Regions from separate parts of the Nocardioides panaciterrulae genome, predicted to be linked through region 2. Evidence: predicted binding sites of a transcription regulator. Region 2 holds the regulator's gene; each other region holds the start of a gene.
What was found. Region 2 encodes LexA, which represses DNA repair genes until DNA is damaged. Its sites were predicted from a motif close to TCGAACANNTGTTCGA; they were not measured.
Positions count from the first base shown of each region.

Region 1: the regulator LexA is predicted to act here: its motif matches at 2,894-2,909, upstream of recA (recombinase RecA).
Region 3: the regulator LexA is predicted to act here: its motif matches at 4,698-4,713, upstream of BJZ21_RS10005 (DUF222 domain-containing protein).
Region 4: the regulator LexA is predicted to act here: its motif matches at 2,831-2,846, upstream of BJZ21_RS03655 (alpha-ketoglutarate-dependent dioxygenase AlkB).

Region 1 covers NZ_JACCBG010000001.1:2,378,582-2,385,839, reverse strand. The annotation lists gene BJZ21_RS11300 (ABC transporter permease) at 1-435, shown strand, start outside; gene BJZ21_RS11295 (DUF3046 domain-containing protein) at 553-747, shown strand; gene BJZ21_RS11290 (MFS transporter) at 744-2,021, shown strand; gene BJZ21_RS11285 (S-methyl-5'-thioadenosine phosphorylase) at 2,026-2,856, shown strand; gene recA (recombinase RecA) at 3,077-4,117, shown strand; gene BJZ21_RS11275 (regulatory protein RecX) at 4,107-4,826, shown strand; gene BJZ21_RS11270 (phosphoribosyltransferase family protein) at 4,848-5,342, shown strand; gene BJZ21_RS11265 (polyphosphate kinase 2 family protein) at 5,415-6,257, shown strand; gene BJZ21_RS11260 (HipA family kinase) at 6,254-7,033, shown strand; gene BJZ21_RS11255 (DUF3037 domain-containing protein) at 7,030-7,258, shown strand, end outside.
Region 2 covers NZ_JACCBG010000001.1:3,534,968-3,542,225, forward strand. The annotation lists gene BJZ21_RS16795 (RNase A-like domain-containing protein) at 1-615, shown strand, start outside; gene BJZ21_RS16800 (contact-dependent growth inhibition system immunity protein) at 635-931, shown strand; gene BJZ21_RS16805 (hypothetical protein) at 1,016-1,393, opposite strand; gene BJZ21_RS16810 (DUF6318 family protein) at 1,822-2,409, opposite strand; gene BJZ21_RS16815 (SDR family oxidoreductase) at 2,536-3,378, opposite strand; gene lexA (transcriptional repressor LexA) at 3,552-4,280, shown strand; gene BJZ21_RS16825 (phosphatase PAP2 family protein) at 4,371-5,189, shown strand; gene BJZ21_RS16830 (ATP-dependent DNA helicase) at 5,196-7,109, opposite strand.
Region 3 covers NZ_JACCBG010000001.1:2,130,516-2,137,773, reverse strand. The annotation lists gene BJZ21_RS10035 (aldo/keto reductase) at 1-513, opposite strand, end outside; gene BJZ21_RS10030 (hypothetical protein) at 553-2,061, opposite strand; gene BJZ21_RS10025 (hypothetical protein) at 2,120-2,617, opposite strand; gene BJZ21_RS10020 (hypothetical protein) at 2,614-3,006, opposite strand; gene BJZ21_RS10015 (M50 family metallopeptidase) at 3,091-3,837, shown strand; gene BJZ21_RS10010 (metallophosphoesterase family protein) at 3,847-4,662, shown strand; gene BJZ21_RS10005 (DUF222 domain-containing protein) at 4,783-6,204, shown strand; gene BJZ21_RS10000 (aminoglycoside phosphotransferase family protein) at 6,280-7,239, shown strand.
Region 4 covers NZ_JACCBG010000001.1:774,094-781,351, reverse strand. The annotation lists gene BJZ21_RS03665 (ABC transporter permease) at 1-1,948, opposite strand, end outside; gene BJZ21_RS03660 (ABC transporter ATP-binding protein) at 1,945-2,727, opposite strand; gene BJZ21_RS03655 (alpha-ketoglutarate-dependent dioxygenase AlkB) at 2,870-3,481, shown strand; gene BJZ21_RS03650 (MFS transporter) at 3,565-4,941, shown strand; gene BJZ21_RS03645 (SRPBCC domain-containing protein) at 4,996-5,781, opposite strand; gene BJZ21_RS03640 (FAD binding domain-containing protein) at 5,786-6,640, opposite strand; gene BJZ21_RS03635 (molybdopterin cofactor-binding domain-containing protein) at 6,637-7,258, opposite strand, start outside.

The DNA of each region.
Region 1 (7,258 bases), 1.2 Mb from region 2:
CTGAGCTGGTCGCTGCTGCGTGGCGGCATCTACTCCGCGGCGTTCCTGGGGGTGATGCTCGCGATGGGGCTGGTGAGCTCCTGGTGGGCCGTGCTGGTGGTGCCCGCCGCGCTGCTGATCGGCCTGGCGTTCGGCGGCGTGTGCATGGCGCTGACCACCTGGATGCGCAGCTGGCAGGACTTCGAGTTCGTCACGCTGGCGACACTGCCGATGTTCCTGTTCTCGGCCACGTTCTTCCCGGTCACCGCGTTCCCGCCGGTGGTCCGCTGGATCGTGGAGTGCACCCCGCTCTACCGCGGCGTGGTGCTGTGCCGCGAGCTCGCCACGGGTGCGCTGTCGTGGGGCTCGGCGGTCTCGGTCGTCTACCTGGTGACGATGGGGCTCGTCGGGCTCGTCGTGGTGGGACGCCGGCTCGACAAGCTGCTGCTCACCTGAGGGTCCCTGGGTCGAGGCCGCCCCGGTGGTCCGGCGGCCGGCGTCGGTCGACAGCCCCCTCGCCGGGGACCGGCCGCCGTTGAGAGGATGTCGGCCTGCCACGACGAGGAGGGAAGCATGAGGCACACGGAGTTCTGGGCGCGGATGGACGCGGCGCTCGGTCCGGCGTACTCCCGGACGTGGGCCGACCAGTTCGTCATGGCCGAGCTCGGCGGTCGCACGGCCGCGCAGGCGCTGGCGGACGGCGTGTCGACCAAGCAGGTCTGGGCGGCGGTCTGGCAGGCCCTGGGGCTGCCGGCGTCCGAGCGATGAGCGACGCCCCGCCGCATCCGTCGCGTCCGCTGCTGGACGCGGGCGAGGCACAGCGGCGCACCGTGCGCACGCTGGTGGCGGCGCAGGCGGTCGGAGCCATGGGGATCACCATCGGCATCACCACCGCCTCCCTGCTGGCCCGCGACCTCTCGGGGTCGGAGAGCCAGGCGGGCCTGGCACAGACCTTCCAGGTGCTCGGCGCCGCGGTGGCGTCCTACCTGCTGGCCCGGCTGATGTCCCGGCGCGGGCGCCGGGTGGGGCTGGTGACCGGCTACCTGCTGGGCGCGTGCGGCGCGCTCACCGCGGTGCTGGCCGGCGTGGTGGGGTCGATGGCGCTGCTGCTGGCCGGGGCGATCCTGCTCGGCGCGACCACGGCGGCGAACAGCGGTGCCCGCTACGCCGCGACGGACCTCGCCCCGGCCGCCCACCGCGGCCGCGCGCTGTCGCTTGTGGTCTGGGCGTCGACGATCGGAGCCGTGGCCGGGCCCAATCTCACCGGGCCCGCCGGCGCTCTGGCCCGGACGATCGGCATCCCGGTGCTGACCGGTCCGTTCGCGATCGGCAGCCTCGGCATGCTGGCGGCCGCCGCGGTCGTCTGGGCGCTGCTGCGGCCCGACCCGCTGCTGCTGTCCCGGGAGCTGGAGGGGACGCCCGCGACGGGTGTCCGCCCCGGCACGTCGTGGGCCCGGGTGCTGGACGCGGTGCGGCAGCGGCCGGTCCTGGCGTACGCCGTCACCGGCCTTGCCGCGGCGCACGCGGTGATGGTCGCGGTGATGGTGATGACGCCGCTGCACATGGCGCACGGCGGCGCCGAGCTGCGGGTCATCGGGATCGTGATCAGCGTCCACGTGCTCGGCATGTTCGCCTTCTCGCCGCTGGTCGGGGTCGCCGCCGACCGGTTCGGTCGCGCCCTGACCATGGGCACCGGCGCGGTGGTGCTCTGGGTGTCGCTGGTGCTCTGCGCCGAGTCGCCCGAGGGCAGCTCGTGGCAGATCCTCGCGGGACTGTTCCTGCTGGGCCTGGGCTGGTCGTTCGCGACCGTGTCCGCCTCCACGCTGATCGCCGACCATGCGCCGCTGGACGTCCGTCCCGACGTGCAGGGCGCCGCGGACCTGGTCATGGGCGTCACCGCCGCGGCCGCCGGGGGCGTCGCGGGCTGGGTCGTCGGCGGCTGGGGCTACGTGATGCTGGCCTGGTTCGCGGCGGCGCTGGTCATCGCGGTCGGCGTGGGCGCCCTGGGCGCCGGCCGGTCGGCCACGCTGCTGGCAGAGTGACCCCATGACCGCGACGCCCCCCGACAGCCTCGTCCACGCGCCGGTCGGCGTCGCCGTCATCGGCGGCACCGGCTTCTACTCGTTCCTCGACGAGCCGCAGCACGTCACCGTCGACACGCCGTACGGCGCTCCCTCGGCGGCCATCGCGGTCGGCAGCGTCGCCGGGCGCCGGGTGGCGTTCCTGCCCCGGCACGGGGTCCACCACGAGCACCCGCCGCACCGGATCAACTACCGGGCGAACCTCTGGGCGTTGCGCTCGCTCGGCGTCCGGCATGTGCTGGCACCGTGCGCCGTCGGGGGACTGCGTCCGGAGGTGGCGCCCGGCGACGTCGTCGTGCCCGACCAGCTCGTCGACCGCACCAGCGGGCGGATCCAGACCTACGTGGAGACCGGGGCGGTGCACCTGCCCTTCGCCGACCCCTACTGCCCGCGGCTCTCCGGCACCGTCGCGGCCGCCGACCCCCGGGTGCGCAGGGGCGGCACGATGGTCGTGGTCGAGGGGCCGCGGTTCTCCACGCGCGCGGAGTCGCGGCACTACGCCGACCAGGGCTGGACGCTGGTCAACATGACCGGCCACCCCGAGGCGGTGCTGGCCCGGGAGATGCGGCAGTGCTACACCGCGATCGCGCTGGTCACCGACATGGACGCGGGTGCCGACACCGGTTCGGGCGTGGGCCAGGAGGAGGTGTTCGCGCTGTTCCGCGCGAACCTCGAACGGCTCAAGGACCTGCTCACCGCCACGATCAAGGACCTGCCCGAGCCCGACGGGTGCACCTGCACGACGTGGGCGCAGGGCCTCGAGCTCACCTACGAGATCCCGGGCGGGGATCGCTGAGCGCGTTCGTGACGACACGCCGGGCCCGCTCCGTGAGTCGAACACGTGTTCGGGCTACATTGGCCGCACAGGTGACGCGAGGGTCGACGTCGTCCCCAGCTCGCCGGTCTCCCGACCGGCACTGTCGGCGGTCCCGTCTAGCGTCTGGCAGACGATGACAACACAAGGACGAACCCGACCACGACGCGGGGCCGCGACGCCCCCGAAGGAGAAGAACGACATGGCTGGAGACCGCGACAAGGCGCTCGACGCCGCGCTCGCCAACATCGAGCGCCAGTTCGGCAAGGGCTCGGTGATGCGGCTCGGCGACGAGACCCGCGCCCCGCTCGAAGTGATCCCCACCGGTTCGATCGCGCTCGACGTGGCGCTGGGCCTCGGCGGCCTGCCGCGCGGCCGGGTCGTCGAGATCTACGGCCCCGAGTCCTCCGGCAAGACGACGGTCGCCCTGCACGCGGTGGCCAGCGCGCAGCGCGCCGGTGGCATCGTCGCGTTCATCGACGCCGAGCACGCGCTGGACCCGGACTACGCGAAGAACCTCGGCGTCGACACCGACGCACTGCTGGTCTCCCAGCCCGACTCCGGTGAGCAGGCCCTGGAGATCGCCGACATGCTGATCCGCTCCGGCGCGCTGGACCTGATCGTGATCGACTCCGTGGCGGCGCTGGTGCCGCGCGCCGAGATCGAGGGCGAGATGGGCGACAGCCACGTGGGTCTGCAGGCCCGGCTGATGAGCCAGGCGCTGCGCAAGATGACCGGTGCCCTGAACAACTCGAAGACCACCGCGATCTTCATCAACCAGCTGCGCGAGAAGATCGGCGTGATGTTCGGCTCGCCGGAGACCACGACCGGTGGTCGCGCGCTGAAGTTCTACGCGTCGGTCCGTCTCGACGTGCGCCGCATCGAGACGCTCAAGGACGGCACCGACATGGTCGGCAACCGCACCCGCGTCAAGGTCGTGAAGAACAAGGTCGCCCCGCCGTTCAAGCAGGCCGAGTTCGACATCATGTACGGCAAGGGGATCAGCCGCGAGGGCGGCCTGATCGACGTGGGGGTCGAGGCGGGCCTGGTCCGCAAGGCCGGCGCTTGGTACACCTACGAGGGCGACCAGCTCGGCCAGGGCAAGGAGAACGCCCGCAACTTCCTGCGGGACAACCCCGACCTGGCCGACGAGCTCGAGAAGAAGATCCTCGAGAAGCTCGGCGTCGGGCCGCAGGTCGACGCCGAGGCGCCGGCGGACCCGCTGGGCGTCGATGCGTTCTGAGTCGGATCCCGACGGGTTCGGGGACGACCGGCCGCCCCCCGGGTGGCTCGGTGACGTCGCCGCCGGGGTGGACGCCTGGACGCAGCGCGCGTCCGGCCCCACCCCGGCGGTCCCGGACGAGGGGCCGCAGCCACGAGGTCGGCGGGGGAGGCCCGGAGCCGCGTCGAAGACGCGGCGGCGGGAGCCGGCGCCCGAGGACCCGGCCGCGCGCGGCCCCGAGGCCGACCCCGAGTCGGTGGCGCGCAAGATCCTGCTCGACCAGCTGACCGGGCAGGCCCGTAGCCGTCAGCAGCTGGCCGACAAGCTGGCGGCCAAGGACGTGCCGGCCGACCTGGCGAACCGGTTGCTGGACCGGTTCGAGGAGGTCGGCCTGATCGACGACGAGGCGTTCGCCCGGGCGTGGATCGCCTCCCGGCAGCCGGGCAAGGGCCTGGCCCGCCGGGCGCTGGCCCAAGAGCTGCGTCGCAAGGGGGTCGACGACGAGGTCGCACGCACCGCGCTCGACGAGATCGACCCCGCGGACGAGGAGCAGGCGGCCCGCGCGCTGGTGCGCAAGAAGCTCCGGTCGCTGACCCGGGTCGACGACACGACCGCCACCCGTCGGCTGGTGGGGCTGCTGGCCCGCAAGGGCTACGCCTCGGGCCTGGCGTTCTCGGTGGTGCGGCAGGAGCTGTCGGCCGCCGGCCGGGACGAGCCCGCCGGCGATTGACAGCCCGGCCAGAATGTCGGCGTGGCTGACGAGCGCGAGGTCCTGACCTATGAGCTGTTCGGGAACGCGGTGCAGGACCTGGCCCGCCAGGTCGTGGACTCCGGCTACGAGCCCGACCTGATCCTCTCGATCGCGCGCGGCGGCCTCGGGCTCGGGATGGGCCTGGGCTACGCCCTGGACGTCAAGAACCTCTCCGCGGTCAACGTGGAGTTCTACACCGGGGTCGACGAGCGCCTCGAGGTCCCGATCATGCTGCCGCCCACGCCGGCGGCGGTCGACCTGGCCGGGCTGCGGGTGCTGGTCGCCGACGACGTCGCCGACACCGGCAAGACCCTCGAGATCGTCCGCGACTTCTGTGCCGCCCACGTCGCCGAGGCCCGGATGGCCGTGATCTACGAGAAGCCGTGGACGGTGGTGCATCCCGACTACGTGTGGCGGCGCACCGAGCGATGGATCGACTTCCCCTGGTCGTCCGCCCCGCCGTTGGTGGACCGCCGCGGTGGTCTCGCGCACTGACCGGCGCGGCCGGCTGACCGGCTCGCCGCGCGCACGAGGTGCGGCGTTTGGCCGGCTGACATGATGGCGGCCATGACCTCGCACCCGCTGCGCCTGCCCCCCGGTCGCGTCGACCTCACCGAGATCGACCCCGGCAGCACCGCACTCTTCGACGGAGGCAAGAAGGACGCCAAGGCGGCGCTGTTCGCCATGGGCGAGGAGCTCTCGGATCTCCAGGAGCGGCTGTTCGCCCAGGGGAGGTCCGGTGCCACCCGCCGGCTGCTGCTGGTGCTGCAGGGCATGGACACCTCGGGCAAGGGCGGGGTGCTCAAGCACACCGTCGGCCTCGTGGACCCGCAGGGGGTGCGGATCACGTCGTTCAAGGCCCCCACCGAGGAGGAGCGCCACCACGACTTCCTCTGGAGGATCCGCCGGGCGCTCCCCGAGGCGGGCTACCTCGGGGTCTTCGACCGCTCGCACTACGAGGACGTGCTGATCGGCCGGGTCCGCGAGCTGGCCGATCCGGAGGAGATCGAGCGCCGCTACACGGCGATCAACGACTTCGAGCGGGAGCTGGTCGACGACGGCACCACCGTGGTCAAGTGCATGCTCCACATCTCGCCGGACCAGCAGCGTGAGCGGCTGCTGCGCCGGTTGGACAAGCCGAGCAAGCACTGGAAGTACAACCCGGGCGACATCGACGAGCGCGGCCAATGGCCGCGCTACCGCGAGGCCTACGAGGTGGCGCTGGAGCGGACCAACACCGAGCACGCCCCGTGGTTCGTGATCCCCAGCGACCACAAGTGGTACCGCAACCTGATGGTCGGCCGGCTGCTGCTCGACGTGCTTCGCGGCCTGCAGCTGGAGTGGCCGGAGGCCGACTTCGACGTCGAGGTCGAGCGCAAGCGGCTGCTCGACGAGTCCCCGATCGCATGATCGAGCGCGTCGCCGTCACCCGCTACGCCACGCCGTTGCGCGAGGGCGGCTCGCTGCCCGGATTGGTCGAGGCCGAGGACCTGGGCACCTACGTCTGCAAGTTCCGGGGCGCCGGGCAGGGCCTGCGGGTGCTGGTGGCCGAGGTCGTGGTCGGTGAGCTCGCGCGCCGGATCGGGCTGCGCACCCCGCGGCTGGTCGGGCTGGACCTCGACGTCGAGATCGCCCGCTACGAGGCCGACGAGGAGGTGCAGGACCTGTTGACCGCGAGCGTCGGCCTGAACCTCGGGGTGGACTTCCTGCCCGGGGCGTTCGGCTTCGACGGTTCGCTGCCCGCCGCCGACACGGTGGAGCCCGACGTCGGCGCCACGATCCTCTGGCTGGACGCCTTCACCGCCAACGTGGACCGCAGCTGGCGCAACCCCAACCTGCTGGTCTGGCACGGGCAGGTGTGGGTCATCGACCACGGGGCCGCGCTGTACTTCCACCACGGCTGGTCCGGCGGGGTGGGGGACCCGGCGCGCTTCGCCGCCCAGCCCTGGGACGCCGGCGACCACGTGCTCGGCGCGCACGTGAAGGGCCTGGCCGCCGCGGACGAGCGGATCCGGGCGGGGCTGGACCGCTCGGTGTTCGCCGAGGTGCTCGACGAGGTCCCCGACGAGTGGCTCGAACCTGTCCCGGGCACCGAGACGCCCGCGGCCGTGCGGGCGGCGTACGTCGACTTCCTGACCGCCCGGCTGGGCACCCGGCAGTGGCTTCCGGTGGAGGGTCCGGCATGAGCGCCCGGCTCGCCTACCAGTACGTCGTGGTCCGGTGCGTGCCCCGCGTCGACCGCGAGGAGTTCCTCAACGTCGGGGTGGTGCTCTACTGCCAGGCGGCCGACTACCTCCAGGGCGCCTGGGAGGTCGACCGTGACCGGCTGGCCGCCCTCGACCCCGGGATCGACTGCGACCAGGTCTGCGAGGGGCTGGCGTTCATCGAGGGCGTGTGTGCGGGGGACGCGC
Region 2 (7,258 bases):
GGCGCCGGCACCGCGGCCGGCCTGGCCGCGGTCGCCGCCCGAGTGGCGGCGGAGTCACCCCGGTTCGCGGCCCTGCTCGAGGCCCTCCGCGTGCTGGCCGAGGGCTGCGCCACCACCGTCCGCGCCGCGCGGGACGCTCTCAGCACCACGCGACTGAACCTCGTGAAGTTCAGGGAGGCCGCCGTTGCCCGGTCGCTCGCCCAGGGCGAACGAGGTGAGATGCGACTGTGGTGGACGCGCGGGAGGGGCTGGTTGCAGCAGCACGAGGACGCCGGCGGCCACCTCCTGGCAAGACATGTCGCCCGCAAGGACGAGCAACTGGTCGAGCGACTGTCCCGGGAGCCCAAGCTCCGCTTCGCCTCGACGTTCCCCGACCAGGACACCGCAGAGCGGGTAGTCGCCCGAGTCCTCAGGTCTGAACGAGAGAAGCTCGACGCGTGGCGCTCGTCTTCGGAAAGGGTCCTGGCACTGGAGGCCGACCTCGGATCCGTGACCGGCAGGACCGCCAATCGTGCCGGCGAGCTCTTCGACGTCACCGGCGTCCGGGTCGTCCTTGTGCGGGACGCCGGGATGCCCGAGGGTTTTCGCATCCACACCGCCTATCCCAGGCCGTGACCCGATGAGAGGACGAAGGATGGAGACGCCGGCACTCGAGCACCTGATGAGGGCCTACTTCCACCAGGACTTCGACCTGCTGGGCGACCTCTGGGACAACGTCGATGCGTTTGTCGCCGGGGCTCCCCAGCTGGCTCCGCTGCTTCCTGACGAGGTCTCCTGGGTCCTGCGCACGCATCACACGGACGCGGAGCTCGAGGCGTTCCTCGACGGTCTGGGCTGCGAGTTGTCACTCGCTGACGAGGAGGGCGGCTATCGCGGCTGCCTGCTCGAGATCGCCCGGCGGGTCCAGCGTGACCTGGCCGGACGTCACTGACCTCGCCGGGCGGTAGCCGGACGAGGGCCGACTTCCTTTGCGGCGGATCCCACCCCTCTGGTGCTTGCGATCCGCCCCAAACCGCTACTGGTAGGAGACCAGCACCGGCCGCGCGGTCCGCACCTGCAGCCGGACCGGGCTGCCGGGGATCGTGACGGTGCCGTCGACGTCTCGCCACGCTCCGCCATCCACGCGGAACTGCGCCGCGTAGGTCGTGTCCACGCTCGGACTCACACCACCCTTGGACTCGTAGGCGTGGGTGATCTGCAGGTCCGGGTAGGGCGCCCCCGCGTTCGAGGTGGCCAGGTCCGCGCCGTCCCCGAACCGCCAGTGGAACTGGCTCGGCCAGATCCGCAGATCGACCCTGCGACCCAGCAGCTGCACCGTCCTGGTGAACGGCTCCTGCTCGGTGTAGAAGTTGGTCCGGAAGTTGACCAGCGTCTCCCCACCCGGCGGCTGCACCCTCAGCTGCGACCCCGGAAGGCCAACCCTGCGCAGCGCCTGGAGCACCAACGCCTGCGTGATCTGCGGCTGAGGTGCAGGCCCCGTCTGCGTCGGACACGAATAGTAGGAGTCGCGCAAACTGCCATCGGGTCCCACGAACAGCCATCTGGTCATTGGCGTTCCGTCCGGGCAGACCATGACGTCTGCACACAGAGCCAGGCCACCTTCGGCACAAGCGATCTCTTGGTGCCACACACCCTCGGCGACGCCCGTCGACCGTGCACCATTCGCTGCCCCGCCCTCGTACTGTTCAGCCGAGGCGCCGACGTAGAAGAAGTTGCCACGAGAACCGGCCTCGGTCGAGCCGTCAGCGAAGGCCGGGTGGCACGCCGCAGTCGTGATCAGCAGCAGGGCCGGTAGAGCCGACGACATGAAGCGCATCAGCATTAGGAGACGTCCTCCCAATAGCCGATTGACCAATGGGTGTCGAGCAGGTCAACGAGAAAGCGAGCGTGCACAACGCTTGGCGGATAGACCTCATCGTGCTTGTCGCCGGGGCGCTGGACCACCTGTTTGCTGTTTCGGATCGCGACCCTCACCTGATAGGTCGGCGGGTCGACAGACACCCGGAATGTGTGAAACCCGGAGAGCGAGGTGCCGCCACCGCGGATCCGTCCCCCCTGCTCATACAGGACATCAATCGCCCTTATCCCACCGTGGCACGCCTTACAGCCGGGGCTCCCCAGATGGCTCAGGCCGGATGTATCGCCAGTGGCTTGGGCGTAGTCCGCCATCTCCCAGTAGAACCGCACGAACGCCTCAGCCCCAGCCGCGGTGTGCTTCTTCGCAGCCGCCGGCATGACCGGCTTCACCGGTCCCGACGGCGTCGCACTCGCCGACGCCGACGCCGACGCCGACTCCGACATCCCCGACGCAGGCGCGACCTTCGGCACCGGATCCTGCGACGAACACCCGCCCAGGGCGCAGGCGAGGAGGAGGCCGAGAGCGGCGAACGCCGACCGAGAGCGCTCCATCCACGGATCCTTCCCCCGAAGCCGCGGCCCGGCGAGGGGCCGCGGAAATGCACATTACGGAAGGACCCACGACCTGGGAAGGCCCCGCCAGACCGCCTGTGGACAGTCCCGAATGGCCGGCCCCGGTCAGTTGCTGCCGGCGCGGCGCTGCAGGGCGCGGCGGCCCCGGGCGACGAAGACCCCGAGCGCCTTCGCGGTCACCGAGGGCGCCAACGCCGATGCGCGGATCACACCGCCGCGCCACGGCGGCAGCGAGCGGACCACCCGGCGCGAGCCCACCAGCGCGACCGCCGCCTCGGCGACCTCGTCGACGCCGAGAATCCGCCCGCCGGAGAGCACCAGCAGGTTGCCCAGGCCACCGGGGGTCTGGCCGTCCAGCATCGCGGTCTGCACGCCGTCCGGGCACAGCGCGTGCACGCGCACCCCGCGCGGGCTCTCCACGTCGCACGACATCGACGCGGAGACGATCGCGGCCTTGGTCGCGGCGTACACCGAGTAGCCCGGCACCGGCCCGAGCCCCGCCAGCGACGCGGTGTTCACGACGTCGCCGCCGCGCCCGGACTCCGCGAACGCGGCCAGCGCCGCGCGCATCCCCCACAGGGTGCCCAGCAGGTTCACCTCGACCAGGCGGCGCACCGCCTCCTCCGACAGCTCCGCGAGCCGGCCGTCATCGCCGACCCCGGCGTTGTTGAACCAGGCGGTGAGCACGCCGTACGACGCTGCCTCGACCGCCGCCGCCCGGTGCGCCTCGGGGTCCCGGACGTCGAGGCCGAGCCCGGCGACCGCGCCGATCTCCCCGGCCGTGCGGACCGCGCCCGCGGCGTCGACGTCGGTGAGCACGACCGCGTACCCCCGCGCGACCATCCGCTCGGCGATCCCGCGCCCGATCCCGCGGGCACCACCGGTCACCACACAGCTCTCCCCGCGCGCACCCGCGGCAGGGTGCGCCGCACCGCTCGCTCTGGCCATGCGGGGAGTCTGCCGCAACGGGCGGAGACCGACGCGGCGGAGGCCGCGACAGCCCGGTCCGTCAAGGCGACACGCCTTCGAACAGGTGTTTGAATCATCCGGCCGGTTCCGCTACCGTCGGGACGTCGCCCGCACCACCGGGCCGCCCGCCCGCACGACATGGAGGCAGCCGCATGGCCCCGAAGAAGACGCCGTCCGACAAGGTCACGCAGCTGCCCGACGGCCCGCCGGACGCCACCGGGCTGACGCCGCGCCAGCAGCGGGTCCTGAGCACGATCAAGAACTCCATCGAGCGCCGCGGCTACCCGCCGAGCATGCGCGAGATCGGCGACGCGGTCGGCCTGACGAGCTCCTCCAGCGTCTCCCACCAACTGCGGGTGCTGCAGGAGAAGGGGTTCATCAAGCGCGACCCGAACCGGCCGCGCGCCATCGAGGTGTTCCTGCCCGAGGTTCTCGCGGCCCGGCGCTCGATCTCGGCCGCCGAGGAGACGTCGTACGACGAGACCGGCGTCGGCGACGCGATGCCCGCCGCGCAGTACGTGCCGGTCGTCGGCCGGATCGCCGCCGGCGGCCCGATCCTGGCCGAGGAGCGCATCGAGGACGTCTTCCCGCTGCCCAAGCAGCTGGTCGGCGACGGCCAGCTGTTCCTGCTCGAGGTCTCCGGCGACTCGATGATCGACGCAGCGATCTGCAACGGCGACTACGTCGTGATCCGCCAGCAGCCGACCGCGGTCAACGGCGAGATCGTGGCCGCGATGATCGACGGCGAGGCCACCGTGAAGACCTTCCAGCGCAAGGACGGCCAGGTGTGGCTGCTCCCGCACAACCAGGCCTACGACCCCATCGACGGCACCCACGCCACGATCCTCGGGAAGGTGACCGCGGTCCTACGGCGGATGTGACGGTTGGGACGTAATGTCCTCCTCAGGATGACCTCCGGGTAATACTGGGTTTGCACAACCATTGATTTCCCGGAGAGTTTTCACGTGAGCATGCCGTCCCTGACCGCGATCGCGGGTGTCCGACAGCGGTACCCGCGCCTGACGCGCGGCGTGCTCGAACTGGTGCTCGTGCTGGTGCTGTGGCTGGGCTACAGCCTCTCCCGGCTCCTCGCCGACACCGCGATGACGCCCGCGCTGCAGCGCGCGCACGGCCTGCTGCACATCGAGAAGCACCTCGGCCTCCACTGGGAGGTCCCGCTCAACCAGCTGTTCAGCGCCCACGAGGTGCTGGGGCTGCTCGGAAGCTACTGGTACGCCGCGCTGCACTACGTGGTGACCTTCGCCGTGCTGGTCTGGCTCTACCTCCGCGGCCGGCACACCTACCTCCCGGCGCGCCGGGCCCTGGCGATCGCCACGATCCTGGGGCTGGTCATCTACCTGATGCTGCCCACCGCTCCGCCGCGGTTCCTCGGCGGCTACGTCGACGTGCTGGACCTGCACGCCGCCGCCGGCTGGTGGGGCACCGACGCCTCCGCGCCGCGGGGGCTCGGCGGCCTGACCAACCAGCTCGCGGCCTTCCCCTCGCTGCACGCCGGCTGGGCGCTGTGGTGCGCGATCGCGCTGCACCGGCACGCCCGCTGGTCGTGGGTGAAGGTGCTCGGCTGGCTCTACGCCGTCGGCACCGCCGTCGTGATCGTCGGCACCGGCAACCACTGGGTCCTCGACGTGCTGGTCGGCTGGCTGGTCATCGTCACCGGCTTCATGGTCGCCGACGGGCTGCCCGTCCGCGCCGACCGCGACCGCCGGGGCCGCATGGGGCCGCCGGACGGGGCGCTGGCCAACCGCCGCGCGCAGCTCGCGGTCGACTGAGGCGCGCTACCCCTCGGCCAGCCGGGCCAGCGCCTTGCGGACCACGGCCGGGTCGGTGGTGGTCCACATCGGGGGCAGGCTGGCCTTGAGGAAACCGCCGTACCGCGCGGTGGCCAGCCGCGGGTCGAGCACCGCGACCACGCCGCGGTCGGTGGTGGTGCGGATCAGCCGTCCCGCGCCCTGCGCCATCAGCAGCGCGGCGTGGGTCGCGGCGACCTGCATGAACCCGTTGCCGCCGGCCTTGTCGGCCGCCTTCTGCCGGGCACTCATCAGTGGGTCGTCGGGGCGCGGGAACGGGATCCGGTCGATAAGCACCAGCTGGCAGGTCTCGCCCGGCACGTCGAGGCCCTGCCACAGGCTCAGCGTGCCGAACAGGCAGGTGTGCGGGTCCTCGACGAACTGGCGGGCGAGCTCGGGCAGCTGCGCATCGCCCTGGGCCAGCGTGGTCAGGTGCGGCAGCCGCTCGCGCACCACCTCGGCCGCGGCCTCGGCCGCCCGCCGGCTGGAGAACAGCCCCAGCGTGCGGCCGCCGGCGGCGTCGACCAGCTCGACGATCTCGTCGAGCTGGGCCTTGCCGAGGCCGTCGCGGCCGGGCGGCGGCAGGTGCCGGGCGACGTAGAGGATCGCCTGCTGGCCGTAGTCGAACGGCGAGCCCACGTCGAGCCCCCGCCAGGGCAGCGCGTGCTCGGACAGCGCGCCGCCGACCGCCGCGCCCGCGGCGCCCTCGGTGACCCGCTCGCCGGGCTTCAGCCCGACGCTGCCGGCCACCGAGTTGAAGTCGCCGCCGAGCATCAGCGTCGCCGAGGTGAACACCACCGTCTTGTCGGTCAGCAGCTTGTCGCGCATCGGGCCCCAGACCTGCAGCGGCGCCACGCAGAGCCGCGGCGGCACCCGGCTCTGCCCGCCGCTGCCCCCCTCGGAGAGCCACAGCACGTCGGACTCGAGGTCGGCGGCCATCCGCTCGGCGTACGCGAAGACCTCCTGCACCGTGCCGCGCGCCTGGGTGCGGCCGGCGTCGGCGTCACCGGCGTCGCTCTCGCGGGGGTACGCCGAGAGGCAGGCGCGCGCGGCGTCGCGCACCAGCACCAGCGCGTCGGCCAGGTGCTGGGGCAGCCGCTCGAAGCGGCCTGGGTCGCAGCCGTCGATCGCGTCGCGCAGCGTCTCCCCCGCGTCGGCGAGGTCGTCGGCCTCGGACCCCTCGACGAACCGCTGCGAGCGGCGCGCGGCCCGCTCCACGTCGGGCGCGGAGAGCTCGTCGGTCGCGGCCTGGGTGACCCGGGCGGTCAGCTCGTGGGCCTCGTCGATCACGACGACGTCGTAGTCGGGGATCATCGGCACGCCCTCGATCGCGTCGATCGCGAGCAGCGAGTGGTTGGTGATGATCAGGTGGGAGCGGTGCGCCTTCTCCCGGGCCAGCTCGACGAAGCACTCCTGGCCGAACGGGCACTTCGCCGCGCCGAGGCAGTCGCGGTGGCCGACGCTGACCTGCCGCCACTCGCGGTCGGTGTGCCGCGGGGCGTTGTCGCGCTCGCCGGAGCCGCCGTTCTCGGCCTGCTCCTCGGCCCAGGACCGCAGCTCGAGGACCTTCTGGCCCATCGAGCCGGCCGGCATCTCCACCAGCGCGCCCTGCTCGTCGGGCACGCCCTCGCGGATCCGGTGCAGGCAGGCGTAGTTCGAGCGGCCCTTGAGCACGGCGTACGACGCGTCGACGCCCTCCTGCGACCCCACCGCCTCGACCAGGCGGGGCAGGTCGCGCTCGACGAGCTGGTGCTGCAGCGCGAGCGTCGCGGTGGCGACCACGACCCGCTGGTCGTGCAGCAGGCTCGGGACCAGATACGCCAGTGACTTGCCGGTGCCGGTGCCGGCCTGGACGAGCAGGTGCCGGCCCTCGCGCATCGACTCCGCGACCGCCTCGGCCATCGCGACCTGCCCGTCGCGGCGCCGGCCGCCGAGGGCCGCCACGGCGCCCTCGAGCACCGCGCCCACGCGGCCGGCACCCGAGCTCGGGGCGGTCGTGGAGTCGCTGTCGGCGGCGGAGGTCGGGGGCACCCGAGAACCCTAACCGCGGC
Region 3 (7,258 bases), 1.4 Mb from region 2:
GGGGTGCAGCTCGATCTGGTTCACCGCCGGGGTCACACCGGACTCGTCGATGATCCGCTGCAGGTGCGCCCCGGTGAAGTTCGAGACGCCGATCGAGCGCACCAGCCCCTGCGCCCGCAGGTCGACCAGCGCGCGCCAGGCCTCGGCGTACCGTCCGACGCTGGGGTTGGGCCAGTGGATGAGGTGCAGGTCGAGGTGGTCCAGCCCCAGGCGCTCGAGCGAGGCGTGCACGCTGGCGATCGCGTCGTCGTAGCCGTGATGGCGGCCGGGGAGCTTGCTGGTGACGGTGATCTCCTCGCGGGGGAGGCCCGAGCGCCGGATCGCCTCGCCCACCTCCGCCTCGTTGCCGTAGTTCACGGCCGTGTCGAGCAGCCGGTAGCCGCAGTCGAGCGCGCCGAGGATCGCGGTGACGGCCTCCTCGCCCTTGAGGGGGTAGGTGCCGAAGCCGATCGCCGGCAGCGACGTGCCGTCGTTGAGGGTGTACGTCGGGACGGGGCTCGTGGCGGCGTTCATGGCCTCAACGTAGCGAGTCCGAGGTGGGCCGGCGGCCGGTCAGGTGGTGACCGCGCTGCCGTGGCGCTGCCACCATCGCGCGAGCTGCCGGAGCGGCTGCCCGTGGTCGGCAGCGATCCGGTCCAGCATCGGGTGGGCGGTCATGCCGGCGTAGAACAGCGCGCGCCGGTCCAGGGGCTCGGGGAGCCGGATCAGCGACTCGAGGCGGTCGGACCCCAGCTGTCCCCCGGAGTGCATCAGCACGAACAGCGCACCGGTCACCACCACGACGTCCTCGCTGTCCAGCAGCCCCCGGACGGTCTCGTGGGTCTCCTCGCGACCGATGAGCAGGATCAGCGTCGCGGTGGCCCGGCGGACCCGCGCGTCGTCGTGGTCGCGAGCCGCGGCCGCGAGCTCCACCGCGAGGTGCCCGCGGAACGGGGAGGCCATCAGCAGCAACGACGAGGTGACCCGGCGCGCGTCGCGCTCCTCGAACAGTGCCTCGAAGAGCAGCCGCGCGAGCAACGGCTGGTCGGGCAGCCCGAGCGCCTCGGCGGCCCGGCCCGCGGTGTGGCCGCAGAAGGCGAGCTGGTCCTCGAGACCGCCCGGCTCCGAGGCGGCCGGCTCGGGCACGTCGGGCACCGGGGAGGAGAGTCGCTCGGCGATCGGGTCACGCGCGCCCTCGGGGAGTGCCCGCCAGAGCTCGACGAGCTGCTGCCGCCGCTCCGGATCGTTCCCGTCCCGCTCCCAGGCCCGGACGAACGGGCCGACCACCGGCCCCCACACCGACACCGACTCCTCACCCGTGGTGGCGACGTGCTCGAGCCCGACCACACCGGCGCGCAGTCGCAGGAACTCGGCGCTGGTCAGCTGCGGCGCCAGGATCAGGACGGCCCGACCGTCCGGTCGCTCCGAGAGCAGCCGGGCCGCGTCGCCGAGCAGCAGGTTGCCCGGCTCGTCGAAGAAGTCGCCGATGGCGTCGGCCACCAGGTCGGCGTACGCGCTGCAGCGCAGCAGGGCCAGCGCCTCGTACCTCGTCGTGTACGCCGTGGCCGCGGAGCGGCTCATCTCGCTGAGCAGCCGGGCCACCAGCGGTCGCAGGAACGCGCGCGGCAGCCCCGGACGGACCTCGAGCACCGCCTCGCTGAAGTGCAGCCAGGCCAGGCCGGGCGGGGCGGGGGTGGCGACCACGCGGTCGACGGCGTCGTCGAGGTCGGCGAGATCGACAGGCGGCGCGGGGGAGCGGGGCCCGTCGTCGCCGAACCGCCGCCGGACCAGGTCCACGACCGAGCGCAGCGATCCGGGCTCGAGCTCGAGCACGGCCTCGTAGGCCTCGACGACGGCCGGGCTCGGGGCGACCCGTCCGGTCTCCCACCCGGAGACCGACGGCGGCGAGGCCGGGGTGCCGTGCTCCTTGAGCAGCCCCGCCATCTCCGTGACCGAGACAGCCTTGCCGTCCATGCCCAGCGTCCGCCACGAGCGCAGCAGCCAGGCGATGCGCACGCGCACGTCGACGTGTGCACCGTCCAGGGGAGTGGGGTCCTCCAGGATGTCCGGAGACCTCGCCATCCTGCGCCTACCCCCGAGTTCTTATCGACCGCCGCGTCCCCTCGACGCGGCGCCCACCTTAAGGGGTCCGGACGCCGCCCGGACCGGATTTGGCACCCTGCGGACCGCTGTCGTCGGGGACCGCCTCGTGGGCGGGCGCTCCGTGGGTGCGTCGCTGCTCCTTCATCTCGGCTTCGAACAGGTGCCGGCGGCCACCGACCAGCTGGTCCCGCGCCGCGCGCTCCAGGTCCTTGAAGGTGGCGTAGTAGTTGTCGTCGTAGTCCTCGACGATCTGGAAGGTCCAGCGGCCGTGGATCACATTGCGCCCCACCAGCTCACGCTCGAGGCGGTCCGCCAGCTCCTGGTGACCGGCCTCGCGCAGCTGGTCGACCGCCTCGCCGAGCGCCAGGTCCGCCGACCCGGTGAGTCGGTGGAAGCCGTAGAGGAGCCCGCGAGCGTGCTCGACGGTCTCGAGGGCCTCCGAGAGCTTGCCCAGCGCCTCGACGGTCGCGTCACCGGTGTCCTGCGGCCGCTGGTGCTCGGGCAGCTGCCTCTCGGTGTCGACGGTGTCGGTCATCGCTCCTCCAGGTCCTCCAAGGCAGCCAGCAGGGCCGGCGGGTCCGCGACGGTGAACGTCGCGCCGGGGTGGCGCAGCCGACCGGTCGGGTCGAGCACCCGGACCGGTTCGTGGAAGCAGACGCAGACGGCGTCGTCGCCGTTGGTGGCGAAGGTGACGCCATGGTCGGCGAACGACAGGTGCGCCGGGCCGGCGGTCTTGAGGAACTGGAAGCCACCGGTGCGCTCCACCGACGCGACGTTGGTCAGCGGCGTGCGCAGCGACCAGGGCCCGAACCGCGCCCTCAGCTCGGTGTCGTCGACCTCGACCCGGGCCGTGCCCGGCGTGACGCCGAAGAGCAGGGCAGGAAGTCGGTACGCCGGGGCGAACCGGAACGGGAATCGCTGCACGCGGGTCGCGTACCCGACCGGCCGTGGCCACAAACCCGCCCCGACTCCGTCGGCGGCCAGGTCCCGTAGGGCACGCTGGTCGGCGTGCACCTCGCTGACGACCTGGCCCGGGTCTGGTCCGACGTGGTCGGGCACCAGCCGCCGCCGGACCCGGCAGTCGTGCTGGGCTGCGGCCTCGCGGCCCTGCTGCTGGTCGCCGTGCCGTCGGCCTGGCGGCTGACCCGGCACGTGGTGACGATCGCGCACGAGGGCGCCCACGGCCTGGCCGCGCTGCTCAGCGGCCGGCGACTGATGGGGATCCGGCTGCACTCCGACACCTCGGGACTGACCCTGTCGCGTGGGCGCAGCAGCGGGCACGGCATGGTGGTCACGGCGCTCGCCGGCTACGCCGGCCCCGCCGTGCTCGGGCTGGGCGCGGCGTACCTGCTGCGGGAGCGGCACGCCCTCGCCGTGCTCTGGCTGGCGGTCGCCCTGCTGGCGCTCCTGCTGCTGCAGATCCGCAACTTCTACGGCCTCTACCTGGTCGCGGTCGCCGGCGTGGCCGTGGCCGCGGTCTCGTGGTGGGGGAGTGAGGGCGTGCAGTCGGCAGCGGCGTACGCCGGGACCTGGTTCCTGCTGCTCGCCGCGCCCCGCCCGGTGCTGGAGCTGCAGGCCGAGCGTCGGCGTCGGCGTACCCGCACCTCCGACGCGGACCTGCTCGCCCGGATCACGCCGCTGCCGGCGCTGGTCTGGGTCGGCGTCTTCCTGGTCGTCACCGCGGGGCTCCTGGCCCTGGGCGCGACATGGTTGCTCGAACCGGTGCGCGGCACCGGTGTCCACGTCGGTGGCTAGGGTCACCCCGTGACCTCGGCACCCGCACTCGACCGCCTCGCGCTCATCTCCGACGTGCACGGCAACCTGACCGCGCTCGAGGCGGTGCTCGCCGACATCGACGCGCGCGGCATCACCCGGATCTTCAACCTCGGCGATTACGTGGGGAAGGGGCCGCGGGGGCGCGAGGTCGTCGACCTGTGCCGCGAGCGCTGCGAGGTGAACATCCTCGGCAACTGGGACGACTTCCTGCCGGACCCCGACCGCTCCTTCGACAACGACGCGCTGAAGTGGTGGCTGCACCAGCTCGGCCCGGGCCAGGGGGAGTGGCTGCGGTCGCTGCCGTTCTGCCACGACTTCACGATGAGCGGCCGCCGGATCCGGTTGTTCCACGCCTCGGAGGAGACCGTGCACCGGCGGGTGCGCTTCGACCACGACGAGAGCGAGTTCCTCGGCCTGTTCACCAACACGCCGGCCACCGGCGACGGCCCGGTGCCCGACGTCGTCGGCTACGCCGACACCCACGACCCCTACTACGAGACCGACCGCGAGCGCCGGACGGTGTTCAACACCGGCAGCGTCGGCAACTGCATGGGCGATCCCACGCCGGTGTACGTGATCCTCGAGGGCGTCATGGACGGTGTGGCGGACGCGCCCTTCTCGGTCTCGTTCGTGCGGGTGCCCTACGACTGGGAGTCCGAGCTCGCGGTCGCCGCGGCGATGGGGATGCCGGAGCTGGAGGGGTACGTCGTGGAGGTCCGCGACGGCGTCTACCGCGGCAACCTCAAGGCCGGCGAGGCGCCCGACTACCACCGCCGGCCACGCGTGAGCCCACTGATCCAGTAGCGCGTGGGGACACCACCGCCCGGACGAGCGCTTGGCCGAACACCCTTTCGCTTGCCCTCCGTGTCCTGTGGATTATTCGAAGATCTTGACGAATAGCGTCCTTGGTGCCTATCCTGTGGTATGGCTCCGATCGACGACCTCGACCCCCAGGCCCTGCTGGCCCGGGCCGAGCAGTGCGTGGTCGAACGCCGTCGCAGTGGGCTCACCGAGCTGCTCCTGGCCTCGCAGTGGGCGGTGCTGCATGCCACGGACCCGAAGGACGATCCCGGGCACCGCGAGGTCCCCGGCGGGGACCGGCTGGTCCGGGTCGGTGGCGAGGGTACGCCGCGGCTGCGACAGCTCAGCCTGGCCGAGCTCGGCATCGCGTTCGACACCCACACCACCGGGGCCCGCGCGCTGGTCGCCGACGCCCTCGACCTGGCCCACCGGCTCCCACAGACCTGGGCCGCGGCCCAGGAGCTGGGCTGTGATACCTGGGTGGTCCGCAAGGTCGCCAAGCTGACCCGCGAGCTGTCGGCCCAGGCGGTCGGCCTGGTCGACACCGCGGTCGCCCCGGTGCTCAACACCCTGCCGACCGGGAGACTGCTCGCGCTGGCCGAGGCGAAGGTGATCGAGGCCGACCCCGAGGCCTACGCCGAGAAGGTCGAGGCCGAGCTGCGCCGCCGCTTCGTGGGCCTCTCCCGCACCGACACCCACGGGCTGCGCACCGTCTACGCCCGCCTCGACGCCGGCGACGCCACCTGGCTCGACGCGATCATCGACCAGCTCGCCGACATCCTCGACCAGCGCGAGGACCTGCGCCCCCAGACCCCGCGCGACCTGGGCCGCGACGAGCTGCGGGCCCTCGCGTTCGGATGGCTGGCCCGGCCCGTCGAGGCCCTCGAGCTCATCTTGGACTCCACCCAAGGCCAGACGGCCCCCGCGGAGGTGGAGGAGGAGCCCTCCCGCGCGGTCGCGCTGTCCGAGCGGGCCCTGGAGCTGCTCGGCTCCCTGGACCTGACCAGGCTGCGGCCCACCGCCCAGCTGTTCTGCCACCTCCACCAGGACGCCCTGACCGGCCGGGTCCCAGGCGTGGCCCGCATCGAGGACCTCGGCCCCCGGCTGCTGGCCCACCTGGCCACCCTGCTGGGCCACACCAACGTGACCCTGACCCCGGTGCTCGACCTCGCCACCCAGCGGGCCGTGGACGGCTACGAACACCCCACCGCCATGCGGACCCGGACCCGGCTGCGGAACCCCGCCGACACCTTCCCCGGCTCGACCACGCTCACCGGCACCGGCCGCCAAGCCGTCGACATCGACCACCCGGTGCCCTACGACCCCGACGGACCACCCGGCCAGACCCGCGACACCAACGCCCAACCCCTCACCCGCGGCCACCACCGAGCCAAGACCCACCTGCCCTACCAGGTCTGGATCATCGACTCCACCACCAAGCTGTGGAAGACACCCCACGGCCGCTGGCGCATCGTCGACCACCACGGCACCCACCTGCCCCAGGTCCTCGAACTCGACCCCACCTTCCCCACCTGCGTCGCCTGATCAGCCCAGCCGCGCCCACCGGGGTAGGCGAAAATCCTTCGCGCACGTCCGCAACCGCCGCCTAGGGTCCACCCGATGACGCAGGCACGGATGCACGCGGACGAGGTGGTGGCCACCGCCGGCCAGGTCCGATCGCTCCTGTCCCAGCAGTTCCCGCGCTGGGCGGACCTGCCGATCGTGCCCGTGCCGATCGGCGGGAGCGACCACGCGCTGTTCCGACTGGGGGAGGAGCTAATCGCCCGGATGCCGCGCATCGGGGCCGCCAGTCACCAAGCGGACAGCGACCGGCGCTGGCTGCCCTACCTCGCCCCGCAGCTCCCGCTGTCGGTCCCGGCGCCGCTCGCAGTGGGGGAGCCAGGCGCGGACTACCCGTTCCGCTGGTCCGTCGCGCCCTGGCTGCCGGGGGAGAACCCCCAACCGGACAACCTCGACCTCGAGCGCGCCGCCGCGGACCTCGCGGGCTTCGTGCGTGCGCTGCGCGCCATCGACCCGAGCGCCGGGCCACGCAAGACCGGCACCACCCGCGGCACGCCGCTCGCCGGGCTCGATGGCTACGTCCAGGAGTCCCTCCGGATCCTCGACGACCGTGTGGATCAGGATCTGATGCGCGACATCTGGTCGGACGCGCTCGCCGCCACGCCGTACGACGGTCCAGGCTGCTGGATGCACGGCGACCTCCTGAGCGGCAACCTGCTGTGCGCCGAGCGGAGGCTCACCGCCGTGATCGACTTCGGCGCGCTCGGGGTCGGCGACCCGGCCCCGGACCTCACGCCGGCGTGGACATTGTTCGACGCCGACGCCCGGGAGACCTACCGCCACGCGCTCGGCTGCGACGACGACGAGTGGCGTCGCGGACGCGGCTGGGCGCTCGCGCCGGCTCTCGGCGGACTGGAATATTACTGGGACACCTTCCCGCTCTACCGGGATCTGGCGCAGCGCACCATCAGGGCCGTGTCAGCGGAGTTCCTGACCCGTCCGGCCGTGGGGGAGCCGAACGGCTACCGCGGTAGAGAGGCGAGCGGCGATCAGCTCTGACCCCTTGGTACCGTCCGCC
Region 4 (7,258 bases), 2.8 Mb from region 2:
GGAAGAACACCACCGGGTTGTCGGCGAACGTGCCGGCCACCCGCCAGTGCCGGGTCCCGGTCGGCATCACGACGGTGAGCGCGTCGCCGACCGCGAGGTGGTGGTCGGCGGCCCAAGAGTCCTGCAGCAGCACGGTGCCGTCGCGCAGCGCGGCCCGCGAGCCGGAGGTCATCCGCAGGCCCAGCGCGGAGGTGTCGTGGGCGCCGGTCGCGGCGATGCCCTGGTCCTGGCCGTCGCGGGTGCCGAACCCGTAGCGCTCCCGCACCACGTCGGCCACGCCCGGCACCCGCGCCATCCGGTCGGCGATGCCGGTGGGGAAGCCGCCCCCGAAGACGTTGCTGACGATGTAGTCGCCGACGAAGTTCTCGGCCACCGACCGGTCCACCGAGGCCTTCGCGGAGTCGCCGACGATCGCCATCGTGCAGGCCAGGGTGAGCCCGATCATCAGCGCCGACGCGGTGGCCGTCGTACGACGGGGGTGGCGCAGCGCGTTCTGGCCGGCCAGGTTGCCGACGCTGCCGAAGAGGCGCGCGTAGGTGACCCGGGCGGCGACCAGGAACGGTCGGCTGATCACCGGGCTGGCCGAGGAGACCCCGAGCAGCACCGCCAGCACGCCGCCGCCCACGAACCAGCCGGCGTGCGGCACGCCCGCGAACAGGCCCGCGGCCAGCGCGCCCATGCCGGCGCCGAGCAGCACCAGGCCGAGCAGCAGCCGGCGTCGCAGCGACGACTCCGGCATCGCGACCTCGTCGCGCAGCGCCTGGACCGGCGCCAGCCGGCCGGTGCGCCGGGCCGGCAGCCACGCCGCGGCCATCGTCACGACCACGCCCACGGCGTACGCCGCCAGCACGGTCCGCGGCTCGAAGACCAGCGACTGCCCGGACAGGTCCAGCCCGAAGCGCGCGAACAGCGCCCTGATCGCCACGGCCAGCACCACCCCGAGGCCGAGCCCGGCCGTGGAGCCGAGCAGCCCGAGCGTGAGCGCCTCGAGCTGGACCGAGCCGGCGACCTGGCGGCGCGAGGCGCCCAGCGCGCGGAGCAGCGCGAGCTCCCGGCTGCGCTGCGCGACCAGGATCGAGAAGGTGTTGACGATCAGGAACGCGCCGACCACCAGCGAGATGCCGGCGAAGATCAGCAGGAACGTGGTGAGGAACGAGACCGCCTTCAGCAGGTCCGAGGCGGACTCGTCGGCCGCGGTGTCGCCGGTCACCACGTCGTACCTCGCCGGGAGGGCCCGGTCGACCTGGTCGCGCAGCTGCCCCTCGGAGACGCCGCTCCGGGCGGTCACCCACACGTCGTTGAACGCGTCCCGGCCGTGGAGGAACAGCCGCTGGGCGGTCGAGGTGTCGAAGACCGCGAGGGTGGCGCCGTTGAGCGACCCGCCGCCGGGGAAGCCGGCGACCCCCACCAGCCTCGGGTGCAGCGAGAGCCTGCCGGAGCTGATCAGGCGGACCCGGTCGCCGAGGGCGTAGCCGCCGCGCTCGGCCGTCTTGTCGTCGAGCACCACCTGGTCGGGGCCGTGCGGTGGCCGGCCGCGCAGGATCTCCAGGCCCGGCAGGTCGTGCCCGGCGGGCGCGCCGGTCCAGTTGGCGCCCAGCGCGGGCGGCCCGAAGCCGCCGACGACCTTGCCGTCGGTGCCGACCACGAACGTGCCGACCGCGCTGACGTTGCCGTCCACCCTGGCCGCCTCGGGCAGGCCGCGCAGCCGCGCCACCACCGATGCCGGGACGGTCTTGGTCGACGGCTGGCCGTTGACGGTGGTGCCGCCCTCGGGGCGCACGACGACATCGCCGACCGTGGAGGCGAAGATCGCGGTGAAGCTCCGGTTCAGGGTGTCGGAGAAGACCAGCGAGCCGACCACGAACGCCACGCCCAACACGATCGCGAAGGTGCTCATCAGCAGCCGCACCTTGCGGGCCAGCAGGCTCTTGAGCGAGGCCCGGATCATGGCGCCGACTCGGGCAGGGCCAGCCGGGCCATGACCGCGAGCACCTGTTCGCGGGTGGGGTCGCGCAGCCCGTCGACCACGCGACCGTCACCGAGGAACACGACCCGGTCGGTGTACCCGGCGGCCACCGGGTCGTGGGTCACCATCACCACGGTCTGGCCGAACTCGTCGACGCTGCGCCGCAGCAGCTGCAGCACCTCGGCCCCGGACCGGGAGTCCAGGTTGCCGGTCGGCTCGTCGGCGAACACGATCCGCGGCCGGCTCACCAGCGCCCGGGCCACCGCGACCCGCTGCTGCTGGCCCCCGGAGAGCTCCTCGGGCTTGTGCCGGAGCCGGTCGCCGAGCCGCACGGCCCCGATCACACTCGCGAACCACTCCCGGTCCGGACGCCGGCCGGCGATCGCCAGCGGGAGCAGGATGTTCTCCTCGGCGGTCAGCGTCGGCACCAGGTTGTAGGACTGGAAGACGAACCCGATCTCGTCGCGGCGCAGCCGGGTCAGCGCCGCGTCCCGGAGCCGCCCGAGCTCCCGCTCACCGATCCAGACCTCGCCGGAGTCGCCGCGGTCGAGCGCGGCGCAGCAGTGCATCAGCGTCGACTTGCCCGAGCCGCTGGGACCCATCACCGCGGTGAACTCCCCCGCGAGCAGGTCCAGCGACACGTCGTCCAGCGCGCGGACCAGGGCCGCGCCCGCGCCGTACGTCTTGGTGAGGTGCCGCACCCGCGCGGCGACCGGGGCCGGGGCCGGGGCCGGCTCGGCGGCCGGCAGCGACGAGGTCATGCCTGCACGATCCCGCGGCCGGGCACGCGCCGCCACGGATGGAGGTCCCCTCCTGTCCCGGGGAACACCCCGACCCGACCCGGACCGACTCCACGCCCCGAGATCGAACACGCGTTCGACTTTCCGCGCTAGCATCGGGGCCATGGACTTCCAGGGCACCCTCTTCGCGGCCGAGGACACCACGCTCTCCTTCGCCGGGCTCCAGCGGCGCCCGCTCGGCCGGGGCGCGTGGATCGACGTCCGGCGCGGCTGGCTGCCCGAGGCCGACGACGCCTTCGCCACGCTGGTCGCCGCGGTGCCGTGGCGCGCCGAGCGCCGGGAGATGTACGAGCGGGTCGTCGACGTGCCCCGACTGCTGCACACCTACGGCGTCGGCGAGGCGCTGCCGCACCCGGTGCTGGACCGCGCGCGCGACGCGCTGTCGGCGCACTACCTGCCGGAGCTGGGCGAGCCGTTCGTCACCGCGGGCTGCTGCTACTACCGCGACGGCCGCGACAGCGTCGCCTGGCACGGCGACCGGATCGGGCGGGGCCGCAGCCGCGACACCATGGTCGCGATCGTCTCAGTCGGCGACCCGCGCCGGCTGGCGCTGCGGCCGCGCGGCGGCGGGGAGTCGATCTCGGTGGCGATGGGCCACGGCGACCTGTTGGTGATGGGCGGCTCCTGCCAGCGGACCTGGGAGCACGCGGTGCCCAAGGTGGCGCATGCCGGCCCGCGGATCTCGGTGCAGTTCCGCCCGCTCAACGTCTTCTAGGAATCCCGCCGCGCGCGACGTCGTACGCCGGCGGCAGAAACCCGCGTGACCGGTGTCGGCGGGCACTGAGAGGATGCGCGGCGATGAGCACCGCCACCGCCCCGCGCCCCAGCCTCGCCTCGTTCTGGCACGACCTGCCCCGAGAGGGCCGGCTGCTGCTGTCGGTGGTGGTCTTCGAGTTCCTCGGCACCGGCCTGGTGCTGCCGTTCCACGTGGTCTACCTGCACGAGGTCCGCGGCTTCTCGCTCAGCGACGTGGGGCTGCTGCTCGGGCTGTCACCGCTGGTCGGGTTCCTGCTGGTCGGCCCCGGCGGCCACCTGATCGACCGGGTCGGCGCCCGCCGGGTGGTGATCGGCACGCTGCTGCTGCTGATCGCCGGCGACCTGGTCCTGATGACCTCCTCGACGGTCTGGATGGCCGCGGTCGGGCTCGGGCTGAGCGGACTCGCGTTCGGCGTCTCGTGGCCGGCGTCGCAGAGCCTGGTGGCGGCCGCGGTGCCCTCGGAGCTTCGGCAGCGCTACTTCGGCGTGAACTTCACCCTGCTCAACCTCGGCATCGGGATCGGCGGCATGCTCGGCGGCGCCTTCGTCGACGTGCACCGGCTGGTGACCTTCCAGGCGATCTACGCCGTCGACGCGGTCAGCTTCGTGCCGGGCCTGGTGCTGATGCTGGTGCCGCTGCGGCACGTGGCGGGACGGCCGGTGGCCACCGGGCACCACGAGGACGCCGGTGTCAGCTACATCGCGATGCTCCGCCGCCCCGGGGTGGCCTCGCTGACGCTGCTCGGCTTCGCCTCCTCGTTCGTCGGCTACTCCCAGCTCAACACCGGCATGCCGGCGTTCGCCCGGGCGGTCGGCCGGGTCTCCACCCAGGGCCTGGGGCTGGCCTTCGCCGCGAACACCCTGGTCATCGTGCTGCTGCAGCTGGTGGTGCTGCAGCGGATCGAGGGTCACCGGCGCACCCGCATCATCGGGGTGATGGGGGTGCTGTGGTCCCTGTCCTGGGTGCTGCTCGGCGCCGCGGGGCTGGTGCCCGGCACCCTCGGGGCGACGATGCTCGTGGCCTCGTGCGCCTCGGTCTTCGCGCTGGGCGAGACGCTGCTCCAGCCGACCATCCCGGCGCTGGTCAACGACCTCGCGCCCGACCACCTGCGCGGCCGCTACAACGCGCTGAGCTCGGCCGGCTTCCAGCTGGCGGCGATCATCGCGCCGCCGGTCTCCGGCGCGCTGGTCGGCCACCACCTCGGCTCGCTCTACATCGGCGTCCTGGTCGCCGGCTCGCTGGGCGTGGGCCTGCTGGCGATCCTGCACCTCGAGCGGCAGCTGCCGCCGGCGGTCAACGGCCTGCGCGGGGCGCCGGCCACCGGTGCCCCGGCCGTCGTCGTGGAGCCGGTGCCGGGCGCGCCCGCGGTCGGCGCCCCGGCCCCCGGCCAGCCGGTCGGCGCCGACACCCGCGACTGACCCGGCGACCCGGCCCCGGTCGGAGCCTGGTCGCCGAGTCCCGGTCACCCAGTCTCAGTCGCGGCGCGAGACCAGCCACCAGATCAGCGCCACGACGGCGAGGACCGCCGCCCCCTGCTTCCAGTACGCCTTGGCCAGCACCGGGAGCACGGTCGCGCCCAGGTCGAGCGCCTCCCCCGGCTGCGGGCCGGCATGGCGTGGCCCGCCGGCGGCGGCCGCGGTCGGCAACGGTCGGGTCGGGGCCGGCCCCGCGGCCGCGGGTGCCTCCCCCGCCGACGTCGCCTCCGCGGCCGGCGCACCGCCCCCCGCCGGGGCCACGGCGGCCGCGCCCGCCGGCGCCGCGGCGGGCGCCGTCGGAGTCTCGGCCGGCGCCTCCGCGGGCGGCCCGGTGAGCCGGGCCTCCAGGCAGGCGACGAACTGGCCGAGCAGCTTGTCCGAGACGTCCTGCATCACGCCCCGGCCGAACTGGGCCGGCTTGCCGGTGATCGACAGGTCGGTCAGCACCTCGACGTCCGTGGCGGGCGTCTCGTCGCCGGAGCCGCCGTCGGTCATGGTCAACGTGACGGTGGCGCCCGCGGTGCCGTTGCCGCGCTTGTCCTTGCCCTTGGCCTCGACCACGAAGCGGTGCGCCGACTCGTCCTTCTCCAGGAACGTGCCGGTGCCGTTGTACTGCAGGGCGATCGGGCCGAGCTTGACCTTGACCGACCCGGCGAACGAATCGGACTCGACCGCGCTCACCGTGGCTCCGGGGAAGCACTCGGCCACCGTGGCGATGTCCTGGAAGTGCGCCCAGGTCTGCTCGATCGTGGTCGGGACGGTGAAGCGGTGCTGCAGATCCACGGGCTCAGCCTCCTGCGGCCGCGAGGACCGCGCGACGGGTCAGGACGGTTGCCAGGTGCCGACGGTAGTCGGCGTCGCCGTTGAGGTCCGAGGGCGGGTTGGCGCCCTCGGCGGCGCGGGCGGCGGCGGCTCGTACGGCGTCGTCCGTGGCGGGCTGGCCGGCCAGCGCCTGCTCGACCGCACGGGCCCGCAGCGGCGTGGAGCCCATGTTGGTCAGGCCGACCCGGGCCTCGGCGATCACGCCGCCCTCGACCCGGACCGCGGCCGCGACCGCGACGATCGGCCACTGGTGCGCCACCCGCACGAACTTCTCGTAGTGCGCGCCCCAGCCGGTGTGCTTCGGGATCCGGACCTCGGTGAGGATCTCGTCCTCGCCGATCGCGGTCTCGAAGAGGTCGACGAAGAAGTCGTCGGCCGCCACCGTGCGGGTGCCGCCGCTGCCGGCGATCACGAACTGCGCGCCGAGCGCCAGCGTCGGGGCACCCAGGTCGCCGGCCGGGTCGGCGTGCGCGAGCGCGCCGCCGAAGGTGCCCCGGTGCCGGATCTGGGCGTCGGCGAGGTGCTCGACGGCCCGGCTGATCAGCGCGGCGTGCTCGGCCACCAGCGGGTCGGAGCCGACCACCGCGTGCTGGGTCATCGCGCCGATCACGATCGCGTCGCCCTCGTCGCGGATCCCGCGCAGGGCGTCGATCCGGCCGAGGTCGATGACCACCTCGGGCGCGTTCAGCCGCATCCGCAGCACCGGCAGCAGGCTCTGCCCGCCGGCCAGGATCTTGGCGTCGTCGCCGTGCTCGGCCAGCGCGGCGAGCGCTTCCTCGACCGAGGTCGGCGCGATGTAGTCGAACTGTGCGGGGATCATGCGTCCGCTCCTCCGGTCGTGCGGTCCACGGTGCCCTCCATGCCCGTCGAGGCGTCGAAGTGGGGTGCGGCGGCACCCTCGGTGTCGGCGTGCCCACCACCGTGGGCGCCGTTGATCGCCTTCCACACCCGTTCGGGCGTGCAGGGCATCTGGATGTCGTTGACGCCGAGGTGGCGCACCGCGTCCACCACCGCGTTCACCACGGCCGGGGTCGAGGCGATCGTGCCCGCCTCGCCGACGCCCTTGGTGCCGAGGGTGTTGGTCGTCGACGGCGAGGTGGTGTGGTCGACGTCGAAGCTGATCGTGTCGGCGGCGGTGGGCAGCAGGTAGTCGACGAACGACCCGGAGACCAGCGTCCCGGACTCGTCGTACACCGCCTCCTCCCACAGCGCCTGGGCGATGCCCTGGACCAGCCCGCCGTGGACCTGCCCGGCGACGATCAGCGGGTTGATGATGTTGCCGATGTCGTCGACGCAGACGTACTTGCGCATCTTCAGGGCGCCGGTCTCCGTGTCCACCTCCATCGCGCACAGGTGGGTGCCGTGCGGATAGTTGAAGTTCACCGGGTCGTAGGTCGCCTCCGAGTCGATGCTCGGCTCGACCCCGTCGGGCAGGTTG